Regions from separate parts of the Streptomyces sp. NPDC050997 genome, predicted to be linked through region 3. Evidence: riboswitches for the same ligand, from Rfam matches in the RefSeq annotation. Region 3 holds a riboswitch; each other region holds the start of a gene.

Region 1 (4,190 bases), on a different contig from region 3:
GCAGCGACGACCGTGTCAGATACAGCCGTTCCCGCGCGCGCGTGATGCCGACGTACGCCAGCCGGCGCTCCTCCTCCAGTTCCTTGGTCTGACCGAGGGCACGCATGTGCGGGAAGACGCCGTCCTCCATGCCGGTCAGGAACACCACAGGGAACTCCAGGCCCTTGGCGGTGTGCAGGGTCATCAGGGTGATGACTCCGGAGCCGTCCTCGTCCTCGTCGGGGATCTGGTCGGAGTCGGCGACAAGGGCCACCCGCTCCAGGAAGTCGGAGAGCGAACCGGACGCCTCCCCCTGCGCGGCCTCCTGTTCGAACTCCAGGGCGACGGCGGCGAGTTCCTGAAGGTTCTCGATCCGGGTCTCGTCCTGAGGGTCGGTGGAGGCCTGCAACTCGGCCAGGTAGCCGGTGCGTTCGAGCACCGCCTCCAGGACGGTCGCCGGGCCCGCGCCGGAGTCGACGACGGTACGGAGGTCCTCCATCAGCGTGTTGAACCGCTTCACGGCGTTCGTGGAGCGCGCGGCCATGCCGTACGCCTCGTCGACCCGCTTCAGTGCCTGCGGGAAGCTGATCTTCTCCCGCTGGGACAGGGCGTCGATCATCGCCTCGGCGCGTTCGCCGATGCCGCGCTTGGGCACGTTCAGGACCCGGCGCAGCGGTACCGAGTCCTCCGGGTTGGCGAGGACCCGCAGGTAGGCCAGGACGTCCCGGACCTCCTTGCGCTCGTAGAAGCGGACGCCGCCGACGACCTTGTAGGGCAGGCCGACGCGGATGAAGATCTCTTCGAAGACACGTGACTGGGCGTTCGTCCGGTAGAAGACGGCGACATCGCCGGCCTTCGCGTCGCCCGCGTCCGTGAGGCGGTCTATCTCGTCGGCGACGAACTGCGCCTCGTCGTGTTCGGTGTCGGCGACATAGCCGGTGATGCGGGCGCCCGCGCCCGCGTTGGTCCACAGATTCTTGGGGCGGCGGGACTCGTTGCGCTCGATGACCGCGTTGGCCGCGGTGAGGATCGTCTGCGTCGAGCGGTAGTTCTGCTCCAGCAGGATCGTCGTCGCGTCCGGGTAGTCCTCCTCGAACTGGAGGATGTTGCGGATGGTCGCGCCGCGGAACGCGTAGATCGACTGGTCGGCGTCACCGACCACGCACAGTTCGGCGGGCTGGAGGTCGTACTCGCTGGGCGGCACGTCCACCGGGTGCTCGGAGATGCCGACGAGCTCCCGGACCAGGGAGTACTGGGCGTGGTTGGTGTCCTGGTACTCGTCGACGAGGACATGCCGGAAGCGGCGGCGGTAGTACTCGGAGACGTCCGGGAAGGCGCGGAGCACATTGACCGTCGTCATGATCAGGTCGTCGAAGTCGAGGGCGTTCGCCTCGCGCAGCCGCGACTGGTACATCGCGTAGGCCTGGGCGAGGGTCTTCTCGAAGCCGTCGGTGGCCTGGGCGGCGAAGTCCTCCTCGTCGATCAGCTCGTTCTTCAGGTTCGAGATCTTGGCGCTGAAGGACTTCGGCGGGAAGCGCTTGGGGTCGAGGTCCAGGTCACGGCAGACCAGGGCCATCAGACGCTTGGAGTCGGCGGCGTCGTAGATCGAGAACGAGGACGTGAAGCCCAGCCTCTTCGACTCCCTGCGCAGGATGCGGACGCACGCGCTGTGGAAGGTCATCACCCACATCGCGTTCGCGCGCGGGCCGACGAGCTGCTCGACGCGCTCCTTCATCTCGCCCGCGGCCTTGTTGGTGAAGGTGATCGCGAGGATCTGGCCCGGATGCACGTTCCGCTCGCCGAGCAGGTACGCGATGCGGTGCGTGAGCACACGGGTCTTGCCCGAGCCGGCGCCGGCCACGATGAGCAGCGGGGCGCCGGAGTGCACGACAGCCTCGCGCTGGTTCTCGTTCAGCCCCTCCAGGAGCGCGGCCGGGTCCACCGCCGGGCGGGGGGCGCCGTCGCGGTAGTGCGTGTCCCGGTCCGGCGGCGCGTCGAACTTCCCGCCGAACAGATCGTCCGGAACGGGCTCCGGTACGTGATCGTCTTCGGGCGGCGGCGGGGGTTCCTCCTCGTGCCCGCGAGGGGTCTGGAGGTTCGCCAGGAAGCTGTCATCAAAGAGGCTGCTCATCGCCCTCCGAGTCTAGGACCCCCCACTGACAGCCCGCCGCCACCCCGAGAACATCGCCGGAATCCGGCGGCGGGCGCGGACCCCGAGGATCTTCCGGTGCCGGCCGCCCGGCAGCCTCCCACCCTGCGGGGCGAAGCCGTCACGGTCCGCGATCGACCAGGCCGGTCACGAAGGGGCGGACGTCACCACTCCGACGAAAACACGTGTAAGCCGATGCATATAGCTTAGATCGCGTATATCACTCAGATCGCTTCAGACCGTTTCAGAGCACTCCGGATCGACCACGACCGGCGACGTCCTGACTGAAGGTCACGAAAATGTATCGGGCATATCGAACATCAACCTTCACAGCGGCCACACGAGTTGGCTACCGTGCCGCACAGGCCGTACGACCCCCACCGGCGAACCTCGCCGGGCCGCGCGGCCCCCGCCGAATCCGCAGCGCCGCCGCGCGACTGGAACCGGGGACCCACCGAACATTGGGGTGAATCGGCCCAACTCCCTCTGGGACAAGGCCGTAGGGCAACCCTTCCTAACCACCCGCCCGAACCCGACAGCTAACTCGGTAGGCGGAACGTGGAAGGAGTCGCCTCCCTTGGCGTCGCACCGCAAGTCGCGTCCTCCGGGTACGCGCGTAGCAGGCATACGGACCCCCGCCCTCGCCACGGCGGCCCTCACCTCCGTCGCCCTGCTGTCCCAATCGGCGCAGGCCGCCCCCGTCGACGACAGACCCAGCCTCGAAGAGGTCGAACAGAAGGTCGACGACCTCTATCGCCAGGCGGAGTCGGCGACCGACAAGTACAACGCGGCCAAGGAGAAGACCGGGAAGCAGCGCAAGCGCGTCGACACCCTCCTCGACGACGTCGCCCAGCGCACCCAGAAACTCAACGAGGCACGGGAGGAGCTGGGTTCCTTCGCCGCCGCCCAGTACCGCACCGGCGCCTCCGCACCCGACACCGCGACCTTCCTGCTCGCGGACTCCCCGCAGGACTACTTCGACCAGACCCAGCTGATGGGTCGGCTGACCAACAGGCAGAAGGGCGCGGTCGACGACTACACCGTCGAGCAGTCCGCGACGATGGAGAAGCGCAAGGAGGCCACCGAGAGCCTTCAGTCGTTCACCGAGTCGCAGGGCGACCTGAAGACGGCCAAGGCGACCGTCCAGAAGAAGCTCGCCGGCGCCCGCGCCCTGCTGTCGCAGCTGACCGCCGAGGAGAAGGCGCGGCTCGCCGCGATCGAGGAGAAGAAGAAGCAGGAGGCGGAGCGCAAGGCCGCCGAGCTGGCGGAGCAGCAGGCCGCGGCGGAGCAGAAGGCCCGGGAGGAGGCGGCTCAGCAGCAGGACAGCGGCTCCTCGACGGGCTCCACGTCGTCGGGATCCTCGTCCACGTCCGGCTCCGCGTCCGATTCCGCGCCCGACGCCTCGTACGCCACCAAGGCCGAGAAGGCGCTCGCCTTCGCCCGCGCGCAGATCGGCAAGCCGTACGTCTGGGGCGCCACAGGCCCCGGATCCTACGACTGCTCCGGCCTCACCCAGGCCGCCTGGAAGGCCGCCGGCGTCTCCCTCCCGCGCACCACCTACGATCAGGTGAACGCCGGCACCACGGTCGCCCTCTCCGCCGCCCAACCCGGTGACCTGGTCTTCTTCTACGACGACATCAGCCACGTCGGCGTGTACATCGGCAACGGCATGATGATCCACGCCCCAAAGCCGGGCGCGTACGTCCGCGAGGAGTCGATCTACTACGACGGCGAGTCGTCGATCTACCGCGTGGTGCGACCGGCCTGACCCTGCCCATCCGGGGGCGGACGGCGTTCGTCCGCCGCCTCCTCCGGAGGCGGGGCGGCTCTCCTGCGGCTCGGCGCGGGCGTGGTCCTGTCGGCCTACGCCGCCACCCGCGCGGAGGTCACGTCCACAGCACCGCGATGAAGATGTTCGCCGTGGTCAGCGCGCCCACCAGGCCGAACATGCTCTTGTCCACCCGCTCGTCGTCCCGCTTCACGTAGACGAGGCCGAGGATCACGACCAGCAGGGCCAGCTTCACGCCGATCTTGATGTTGTTGACGGGCTGGTCGTCGGCCT
Region 2 (4,190 bases), on a different contig from region 3:
GCGGCCGGAGTGGACCCGGAGGCCGCACTGCGCGTCGCCGCCCGGGCCTACCGGGATGCGGTAAGGGCCGCCGAGGGACTCGGCACGCAGGGCCTGTCCCACGATCCGGATACCGTCAAGGAGTGACCGACCAGCCCACCTCCACGAACCCCGCCCCGGAACTCTTCACCTGGGAGTTCGCCACCGACCCCTACCCGGCGTACGCCTGGCTCCGGGAACATGCCCCCGTGCACCGGACGAAGCTCCCGAGTGGCGTGGAGGCATGGCTGGTCACCCGCTACGCCGACGCCAAGCAGGCCCTCGCCGACCAACGGCTCTCGAAGAACCCGGCGCACCACGACGAGCCCGCGCACGCCAAGGGCAAGACCGGTATCCCCGGTGAGCGCAATGCCCAGTTGATGACCCATCTGCTCAACATCGACCCGCCGGACCACACAAGGCTCCGTCGGTTCGTGTCGAAGGCGTTCACTCCGAGACGGGTCGCCGAGTTCGCCCCTCGGGTGCAGCAACTGACTGACGACCTGATCGACGCGTTCGTGGAGAAGGGGAGTGCCGATCTGATCCACGAGTTCGCGTTCCCCCTCCCCATCTACGCGATCTGCGACCTGCTCGGCGTCCCCCGCGAGGACCAGGACGACTTCCGGGACTGGGCGGGCATGATGATCCGTCACGGGGGCGGGCCACGCGGCGGTGTCGCCCGGTCGGTGAAGAAAATGCGCGGCTATCTCGCCGAACTCATCCACCGCAAACGCGAGGCGCTCCCCGCCGAGAGCGCCCCCGGTGAGGACCTCATCTCCGGGCTCATCCGAGCCTCCGACCACGGCGAGCACCTCACCGAGAACGAGGTCGCCGCGATGGCCTTCATCCTGCTGTTCGCCGGGTTCGAGACCACCGTCAACCTCATCGGCAACGGCACCTACGCCCTGCTCACCCACCCCGACCAGCGTGCCCGGCTGCACCAGTCCCTCGCCGCCGGTGAACGCGGCCTCCTGGAGACCGGCGTGGAGGAACTCCTGCGCTACGACGGCCCCGTCGAGCTCGCCACCTGGCGGTTCGCCACCCAGCCGGTCAGCATCGGCGGGCAGGACATCGCGGCCGGCGACCCCGTGCTCGTCGTACTCGCCGCCGCGGACCGGGATCCGGGACGGTTCGCCGAACCGGATGTGCTCGATCTCTCCCGGAGTGACAACCAGCACCTCGGATACGGCCACGGCATCCACTACTGTCTCGGCGCGCCCCTCGCCAGGCTGGAGGGCCAGAGCGCGCTCGGCACGCTCCTCACCCGTCTCCCGGACCTGCGACTCGCCGTGGATTCGGCCGATTTGCGCTGGCGTGGCGGGCTCATCATGCGGGGACTGCGCACGCTGCCCGTCGAGTTCACGCCACGTGATCGAGCCCCCCACCTGCGTAAAGGTGACAGGCCCTCCACTCTGTGATCTTCACGTGATCTACGCGGCATTAACTTGTGACAAGTGATCGTCTGCCTATACGTTCACGGATCAACGCGGTGCTGAGTGTTACCAGCCGCGCCATCACTGTTGTCTCGCGAAAGGTCTCCGCATGCTCTCCGGGAACGGCCGGCATCGTCGCCCCCGTCAGGCTCCGGCTCTCCTCGTCGCGGCCGGAGTGACTGGCTCCGCCATCGCGATCCCGCTGCTCGGTGCCACCGGCGCCAGCGCGGCCACCGGGACCACGTGGGACCAGGTCGCCAACTGCGAGACCGAGGGCTCCTGGAGCGCGAACGACGGCGACGGGCACTACGGCGGACTCCACATCGCCCAGAAGGACTGGGACGAGTACGGCGGCCTCGACTACGCCCCGCGCGCCGACCAGGCCAGCCGGAACCAGCAGATCGCCGTCGCCGAGAAGATCCTCGCCGACCAGGGTGTCGGCTACTGGTCCACCTGCGGGCTGCTCAACGGGCTCACCAAGGACTCCCAGGCAGCCGATGTCGACACGGGTGTGGGGAGCGGTGAGGGATCGGAGGAGTCGAGCGACTCGGGCTCGTCCGGATTGCTCGGCTCTGATGGTTCATCAACGGGTTCGTCCGGAAATGGATCCTCGGATGAAGCGTCGGGCACGCCTTCGGCGTCCGCGTCGAAGACTCCCTCCGACTCCTCCGAGGCGCCGTCGGACGGTTCGAGCAGGGCGGGCAATTCGGCCAAGTCCGGCACGTCCGCTGATTCCGGATCCGGATCCAGTGACTCGCAGGCATCCGACAGCCCCTCCACGAGTGCGGCAAAACAGGATGACTCGGACAACTCCTGGCGGGTGGGCGGCTCTTCGAGCCTGGTCGACACCGGAGCCCTCGGTGGCGGCAAGCACCGCGGCGACAGTGCCGACGAGGACGCGGCCGCCGACACCGCCGACACCGGCACCTCCGCCGGCCGTCACGCCGCCGGCGGTGAGTACACCGTCCGCGTCGGGGACACGCTCGAGTCCATCGCCGACTCCCTTGACCTCCAAGGAGGGTGGCGCGCCCTCTACGAGGAGAACAAGCAGGCGATCGGCTCCGACCCAAGTCATATCGCCCCCGGTCAGACCCTTGGACTTGGTGCCGAATAGGGCTAAACCGACGGGAGTTCACGTCACACTTCGCGCTGAATGTCCCATTTGGTGAAAGTGTGGGATGACTCTCAGAAGCCCTGATCGTCTTTGAAATTCCGCGGATCGCGTGTCTACGGTCAGGACCGCTCGCCAACACGAGCCCCGTCTGCCGCAACGCCGAATCCTGCCAGTGGCCGTACGGGAACAGTCGTCGCGTAAAGCGCCGTAGGCAGGAGCGGGGGACCCAAGGTAAGTGCCGGGCCCAGCAGTCAGCTGGACCGGCTTGGGGTGAAGTCGCGTCCCGGAAGGGACGCGGCCGGGCAACTCAACCGGCCCGAACCCGACAGCTCACCTCGTAGGCGTCGGTGAGGGGATCAAGCATGCTGTTTTCCGGTCAGGGCAAGCACCGCCGTCCGTCCAAGGCCACCCGCGCCGCCGCGATAGCGGGCGTCACCGGTGTCGCCATCGCCGCTCCGCTGATGGCGGCCGGCAACGCCTCCGCCGCCACCGCCTCCGAGTGGGACACCGTCGCCCAGTGCGAGTCCGGCGGCAACTGGTCCATCAACACCGGCAACGGCTACTACGGCGGTCTGCAGTTCTCCGCCTCGACCTGGGCCGCGTACGGCGGCACGCAGTACGCCGGGCAGGCCAACCAGGCTTCCAAGACGCAGCAGATCGCGGTCGCCGAGAAGGTTCTCGCCGCCCAGGGCAAGGGTGCCTGGCCGGTCTGCGGCAAGGGTCTGTCCGGCGCCTCCACCGGCGGCGGCACCGACACTTCGTCCGGCAGCGGCTCGTCCAGCAGCTCTTCCAGCTCGTCCTCCAACAGCACCGCCGACCGCTCGAGCGAGCAGCCGGCCTCCCGCTCCAACGACCGTCCGGCGGCCAAGAAGACCGTCACCACCCCGACCGGCAAGAAGGTCAAGAAGGGTGACGGGGAGTACAAGGTCGTCAAGGGTGACACCCTCGGCTCGATCGCCGCGAAGCACAAGGTCGAGGGCGGCTGGCAGAAGCTGTTCGAGCTGAACAAGGACATCGTTCAGGACGCCAACCTCATCTACCCGGGCCAGCAGCTGCACCTGAAGTAATACGCGGCGCCCGTCCGAACCACAGCGCCCTCACATGTGTGGTCCTCATACTGAAGGCCTCGTGAGGGCCCCCCGTCCCCACGGGCTCCCCGCTCTGGTGCGCGTTCCCCCGTACGCACCGGAGCGGGGTTTTTTGTGCGGTCTTTCCCGCGACCTTCGTGTGGTCTTTCTCGCCGGTCTTTGTTCCGTTCGGAAACAATTTCCTCTCGGTTCTGTCCAAGAGGTGGGTGACAGGCTGGCCGATCGCCCCAAGGCGGTTAGGCTCATCTCGCGGAGCCGACCGCGACTCCGTGCACTACGGGCCTCGCGGCCCCGCGTACCCGCGTCACATCCCAGAAGGAGATGCTCGTGCCGTCCATCGACGTCGTCGTAGCCCGGGAAATCCTGGACTCCCGAGGCAACCCCACGGTCGAGGTCGAGGTCGGCCTCGACGACGGCAGCACGGGTCGTGCCGCCGTTCCGTCCGGTGCCTCCACGGGTGCCTTCGAGGCCATCGAGCTCCGCGACGGTGACCCCAACCGCTACCACGGCAAGGGTGTCGAGAAGGCCGTCCTCGCC
Region 3 (4,190 bases):
CCTGGGTCGAGAAGTACTTCGGGTCCATTCCGTCGCACGACGGCAAGCCCGCCCCGCGAGACGGCGCGCTGCCGGACGTCATGGGCGAGCAGCTGCGCGAGGTCGTCGAGGAGGAGGTCCCGGCCCGGGCCCTGATGGCCGCCTACCGGCTGCCGCACGACGGCACGCGCGCGAGCGACGCGGCCGACCTGGCGCTCACCGTCCTCGGCGGCGGCGAGTCCTCCCGCCTCTACAACCGGCTGGTACGGCGTGACCGTACGGCGGTCGCCGCCGGCTTCGGCCTGCTGCGGCTGGCCGGGGCGCCCTCCCTGGGCTGGCTGGACGTGAAGACCTCCGGCGACGTCGAGGTACCGGTCATCGAGGCCGCCATCGACGAGGAGCTCGCCCGGTTCGCCGCGGAGGGCCCCACGGCCGAGGAAATGGAACGCGCCCAGGCCCAGTTGGAGCGCGAGTGGCTGGACCGGCTCGGTACGGTCGCGGGCCGCGCCGACGAACTGTGCCGCTACGCCGTCCTGTTCGGCGACCCGCAGCTCGCCCTCACCGCCGTCGGGCGTGTGCTCGACGTGAGTGCGGAGGAAGTCCAGGAGGTCGCCAAGGCCTGCCTGCACCCCGACAACCGCGCGGTGCTCGTCTACGAGCCGACCACCACCGAAGCCGAAGACGCCGAAGACGCCGAAGACGCCGAAGCCACCGACGAGAACGACGAGGAGGCGGCCCAGTGACCGAGCTCGCCGCGATGGAGTTCCACCCCCAGCCCCAGGCGGGCGATGCCAGGCCCTGGGCGTTCCCGGCCCCCGAGCGCGGGACGCTCGACAACGGCCTCACCGTCCTGCGCTGCCACCGCCCCGGCCAGCAGGTCGTCGCCGTCGAGGTGCTTCTGGACGCGCCCCTGGACGCCGAACCGGCCGGTCTGGACGGCGTCGCCACCATCATGGCGCGGGCGTTCTCCGAGGGCACCGACAAGCACTCCGCCGAGGAGTTCGCCGCCGAGCTGGAGCGCTGCGGCGCCACCCTCGACGCGCACGCCGACCATCCCGGCGTACGGCTCTCCCTCGAAGTCCCCGCCTCCCGCCTGGCCAAGGCCCTGGGCCTGCTGGCGGACGCCCTCAGGGCGCCCGCGTTCGCGGACAGCGAGATCGAGCGGCTCGTCCGCAACCGCCTCGACGAGATCCCGCACGAGCTGGCCAACCCCTCCCGGCGGGCCGCCAAGGAGCTCTCCAAGGAGCTGTTCCCGGCGACCTCGCGCATGTCGCGCCCCCGCCAGGGCACCGAGGAGACGGTCGAGTCCATCGACTCGGCGGCCGTACGCGGCTTCTACGAGAAGCACGTCCGCCCGGCCACCGCCACCGTCGTGGTCGTCGGCGACCTCACCGACATCGAGCTCGACGCGCTGCTCGGCGACACCCTCGGCTCCTGGACCGGCTCCTCGGCCCAGCCGCGTCCCGTGCCGCCGGTGACCGCCGACGACACCGGCCGGGTCGTCATCGTGGACCGCCCCGGTGCCGTCCAGACGCAGCTGCTGATCGGCCGCATCGGCCCCGACCGGCACGCGCGCGTGTGGCCGGCCCAGGTGCTCGGCACGTACTGCCTGGGCGGCACCCTCACCTCCCGTCTGGACCGCGTCCTGCGGGAGGAGAAGGGCTACACCTACGGGGTCCGGGCGTTCGGGCAGGTCCTGCGCTCGACTCCGGACGGCTCGGGTGCCGCGATGCTCGCCATCAGTGGCTCCGTGGACACGCCGAACACCGGCCCCGCCCTGGAGGACCTGTGGACGGTGCTGCGCACGCTCGCGGCCGAGGGGCTGACCGACGCCGAGCGTGACGTCGCCGTCCAGAACCTCGTCGGGGTGGCGCCGCTGAAGTACGAGACCGCGGCGGCGGTCGCGGGCACGCTGGCCGACCAGGTCGAGCAGCACCTGTCCGACGACTTCCAGGCGACGCTGTACCAGCAGCTCGCCTCGACCGGCACCGTGGAGGCCACCGCGGCGGCCGTGAGCGCCTTCCCGGTGGACCGTCTGGTGACCGTCCTCGTCGGAGACGCCGCGCAGATCAAGGAGCCCGTAGAGGCTCTCGGCATCGGCGAAGTCTCCGTCGTCTCCGCGGAGTAGCGACACGGAGTAGCGACACGGAGTAAAGGCACGGAGCAGCCACAGCGGAGTCACCACACCTCCGCGAAGTGGCCACAGGTGTGCCCGGGGCCCCGGTGACAGCACAGTCACTGGGGCCCCTCGATGTCCGAATTGGGGGAGAGGTTGCCTGTCTGCCCTGTGGCATGCGCTACAAAAGCCGTGATCCGTTTGGGGATTGAAAGTTGCCCCGCTTAGCGTCATCCGGGCTGTCCGTCAGCCAGTGCGCCGCATCCGCGGCACCGGACAGTCATCGCCGAGTCCCCGCATGGCGCGAGCCAGGGGAGCCGGGGACCCACATGTGAAGTCCCTGGGGTGAATCGGACGCCCGCGCGCACCGCGAGGGGGTCCGTAGGAGACCTTCCTGCTCCGAACCCGTCAGCTAACCCGGTAGGCGAGAAGGAAGGAAAGGACAAGCCACCACATGGCGTTCATGTGCGCCGCCGGGAAGCACCGTCGTCCCAGCCGGATGAAGCGCGGCACCGCCCGCGCGGCGGGTGTCGCGGCACTCACCACCACCGGCGTCATCGGTACCCTGGCCGCCCCGGCGCTCGCCGCCGAGCCCGCGGTCGAGCAGACCGGCCTCACCCCCGTCATCACCATGGGTAATTCGATCGCGGACCAGATCGACGCCCAGGCCGTCGCCCAGAAGCAGGCCGCCGAGGAGGCCGAGGCGCAGCAGAAGGCCGAGGAGGCCGCGCGCAAGAGGGCGGTCGTGGAGGCCACCAAGGCCCGCGAGGCCAAGGAGCGCGTCGCCCGCGAGGAGGAGCGCAAGCGCCTCAACACCTATGTCGCCCCGATCTCCGGCTCGTACGTCTCGACGGGCTACAAGAGCGGTGGCTCCCTGTGGTCCTCCGGCAGCCACACCGGCATCGACTTCCACGCCTCGACCGGCACCACCGTCCACGCGGTCGGCTCCGGCACCGTGGTCGAGGCCGGCTGGGGCGGGTCGTACGGCAACCAGATCGTCATCAAGATGAACGACGGCACGTACACCCAGTACGGCCACCTGTCGTCCATCGGCGTCTCGGTGGGGCAGACCGTCACCCCGGGTCGGCAGATCGGCCTCTCCGGCGCGACCGGCAACGTCACCGGACCCCACCTGCACTTCGAGGCCCGCACGAGCGCCGAGTACGGCTCGGACATCGACCCGGTCTCCTACCTCCGATCGCACGGCGTGAACGCCTGACGCACGCGCCCGTGAACGTCTGACGCGCGCGTCCGTGAACGTCTGACGACGGGCGGCGAGACAACCCGAGGCCCCGGCTCCCCGAGCCGGGGCTTTCGGCGTTTCTGATGCCCGGCTGTCCAAAAAATATCCATGGGTTCCGGCCTGCCATCGGAAATTCCCGCTCATTGCAATAGAGTCACCGAACACACGTCAATCGTCGACGTTTCACGGGGATTAAAGCGGAGGTCGGTCATGCGTATTCCGGCGCACTCGGTATGCACGGCGATCCGTGACGACATCGTCGCGGGTGTCTACGAGCGCGGCAGCCGGCTCACCGAGGAACTCCTCGCCCGCCGCTACGGCGTCTCGCGCGTCCCCGTCCGGGAGGCCCTGCGCACGCTGGAGGCGGAGGGCTTCGTGGTGACCCGGCGGCACGCGGGCGCGTGCGTCGCGGAACCCACCGAGCAGGAGGGCACCGACCTCCTGGAGATGCGGGTGCTGCTGGAACCGCTCGGCGCCTCCCGGGCCGCCCAGCGGCGCACCGAGGCCCACCTCAAGGTGCTGCGCGGACTGGTCCGGCTGGGCCAGGAGCGGGCCAGGAGGGGTACCAGCGATGACCTGCGCTCCCTGGGGGGCTGGTTCCACGAGACCCTCGCCCAGGCGTCCGGCAGCCCGGCGATGACCTCCATGCTGACCCAAATGCGCCACAAGATCGCCTGGATGTACGCGGTGGACGCGCCCGCCAACCCGGTGGAGTCCTGGGCGGAGCACGGCGCGATCGTGGACGCGGTGGCGCGCGGGGACAGCGAGCGGGCGCGAGCGGTCACGGCGCTGCACACCGAGCGTGCCACGGCCGCGCACCGGTTGCGCTTTCCGTCGCAGGGAGATCGCCCG

The links. A riboswitch is a leader RNA that binds a small molecule or an ion and turns the genes downstream of it on or off. The one in region 3 is predicted to bind cyclic di-AMP.
Region 1: linked by a shared signal. The riboswitch ahead of AB0H86_RS33295 (NlpC/P60 family protein) and the one ahead of AB0H86_RS30670 (M23 family metallopeptidase) in region 3 are both predicted to bind cyclic di-AMP.
Region 2: linked by a shared signal. The riboswitch ahead of AB0H86_RS20140 (transglycosylase family protein) and the one ahead of AB0H86_RS30670 (M23 family metallopeptidase) in region 3 are both predicted to bind cyclic di-AMP.

The regions. Positions count from the first base shown of each region.
Region 1 covers NZ_JBFAGK010000019.1:86,255-90,444, forward strand. Annotated here, with positions in the region: gene pcrA (DNA helicase PcrA) at 1-2,110, opposite strand, end outside; cyclic di-AMP (ydaO/yuaA leader) riboswitch at 2,529-2,698, shown strand; gene AB0H86_RS33295 (NlpC/P60 family protein) at 2,706-3,896, shown strand; gene AB0H86_RS33300 (hypothetical protein) at 4,015-4,190, opposite strand, start outside.
Region 2 covers NZ_JBFAGK010000008.1:113,072-117,261, reverse strand. Annotated here, with positions in the region: gene AB0H86_RS20155 (nucleoside triphosphate pyrophosphohydrolase) at 1-126, shown strand, start outside; gene AB0H86_RS20150 (cytochrome P450) at 123-1,436, shown strand; gene AB0H86_RS20145 (transglycosylase family protein) at 1,561-2,565, shown strand; cyclic di-AMP (ydaO/yuaA leader) riboswitch at 2,759-2,924, shown strand; gene AB0H86_RS20140 (transglycosylase family protein) at 2,928-3,632, shown strand; gene eno (phosphopyruvate hydratase) at 3,981-4,190, shown strand, end outside.
Region 3 covers NZ_JBFAGK010000016.1:122,239-126,428, forward strand. Annotated here, with positions in the region: gene AB0H86_RS30660 (pitrilysin family protein) at 1-722, shown strand, start outside; gene AB0H86_RS30665 (pitrilysin family protein) at 719-2,107, shown strand; cyclic di-AMP (ydaO/yuaA leader) riboswitch at 2,370-2,536, shown strand; gene AB0H86_RS30670 (M23 family metallopeptidase) at 2,550-3,314, shown strand; gene AB0H86_RS30675 (GntR family transcriptional regulator) at 3,549-4,190, shown strand, end outside.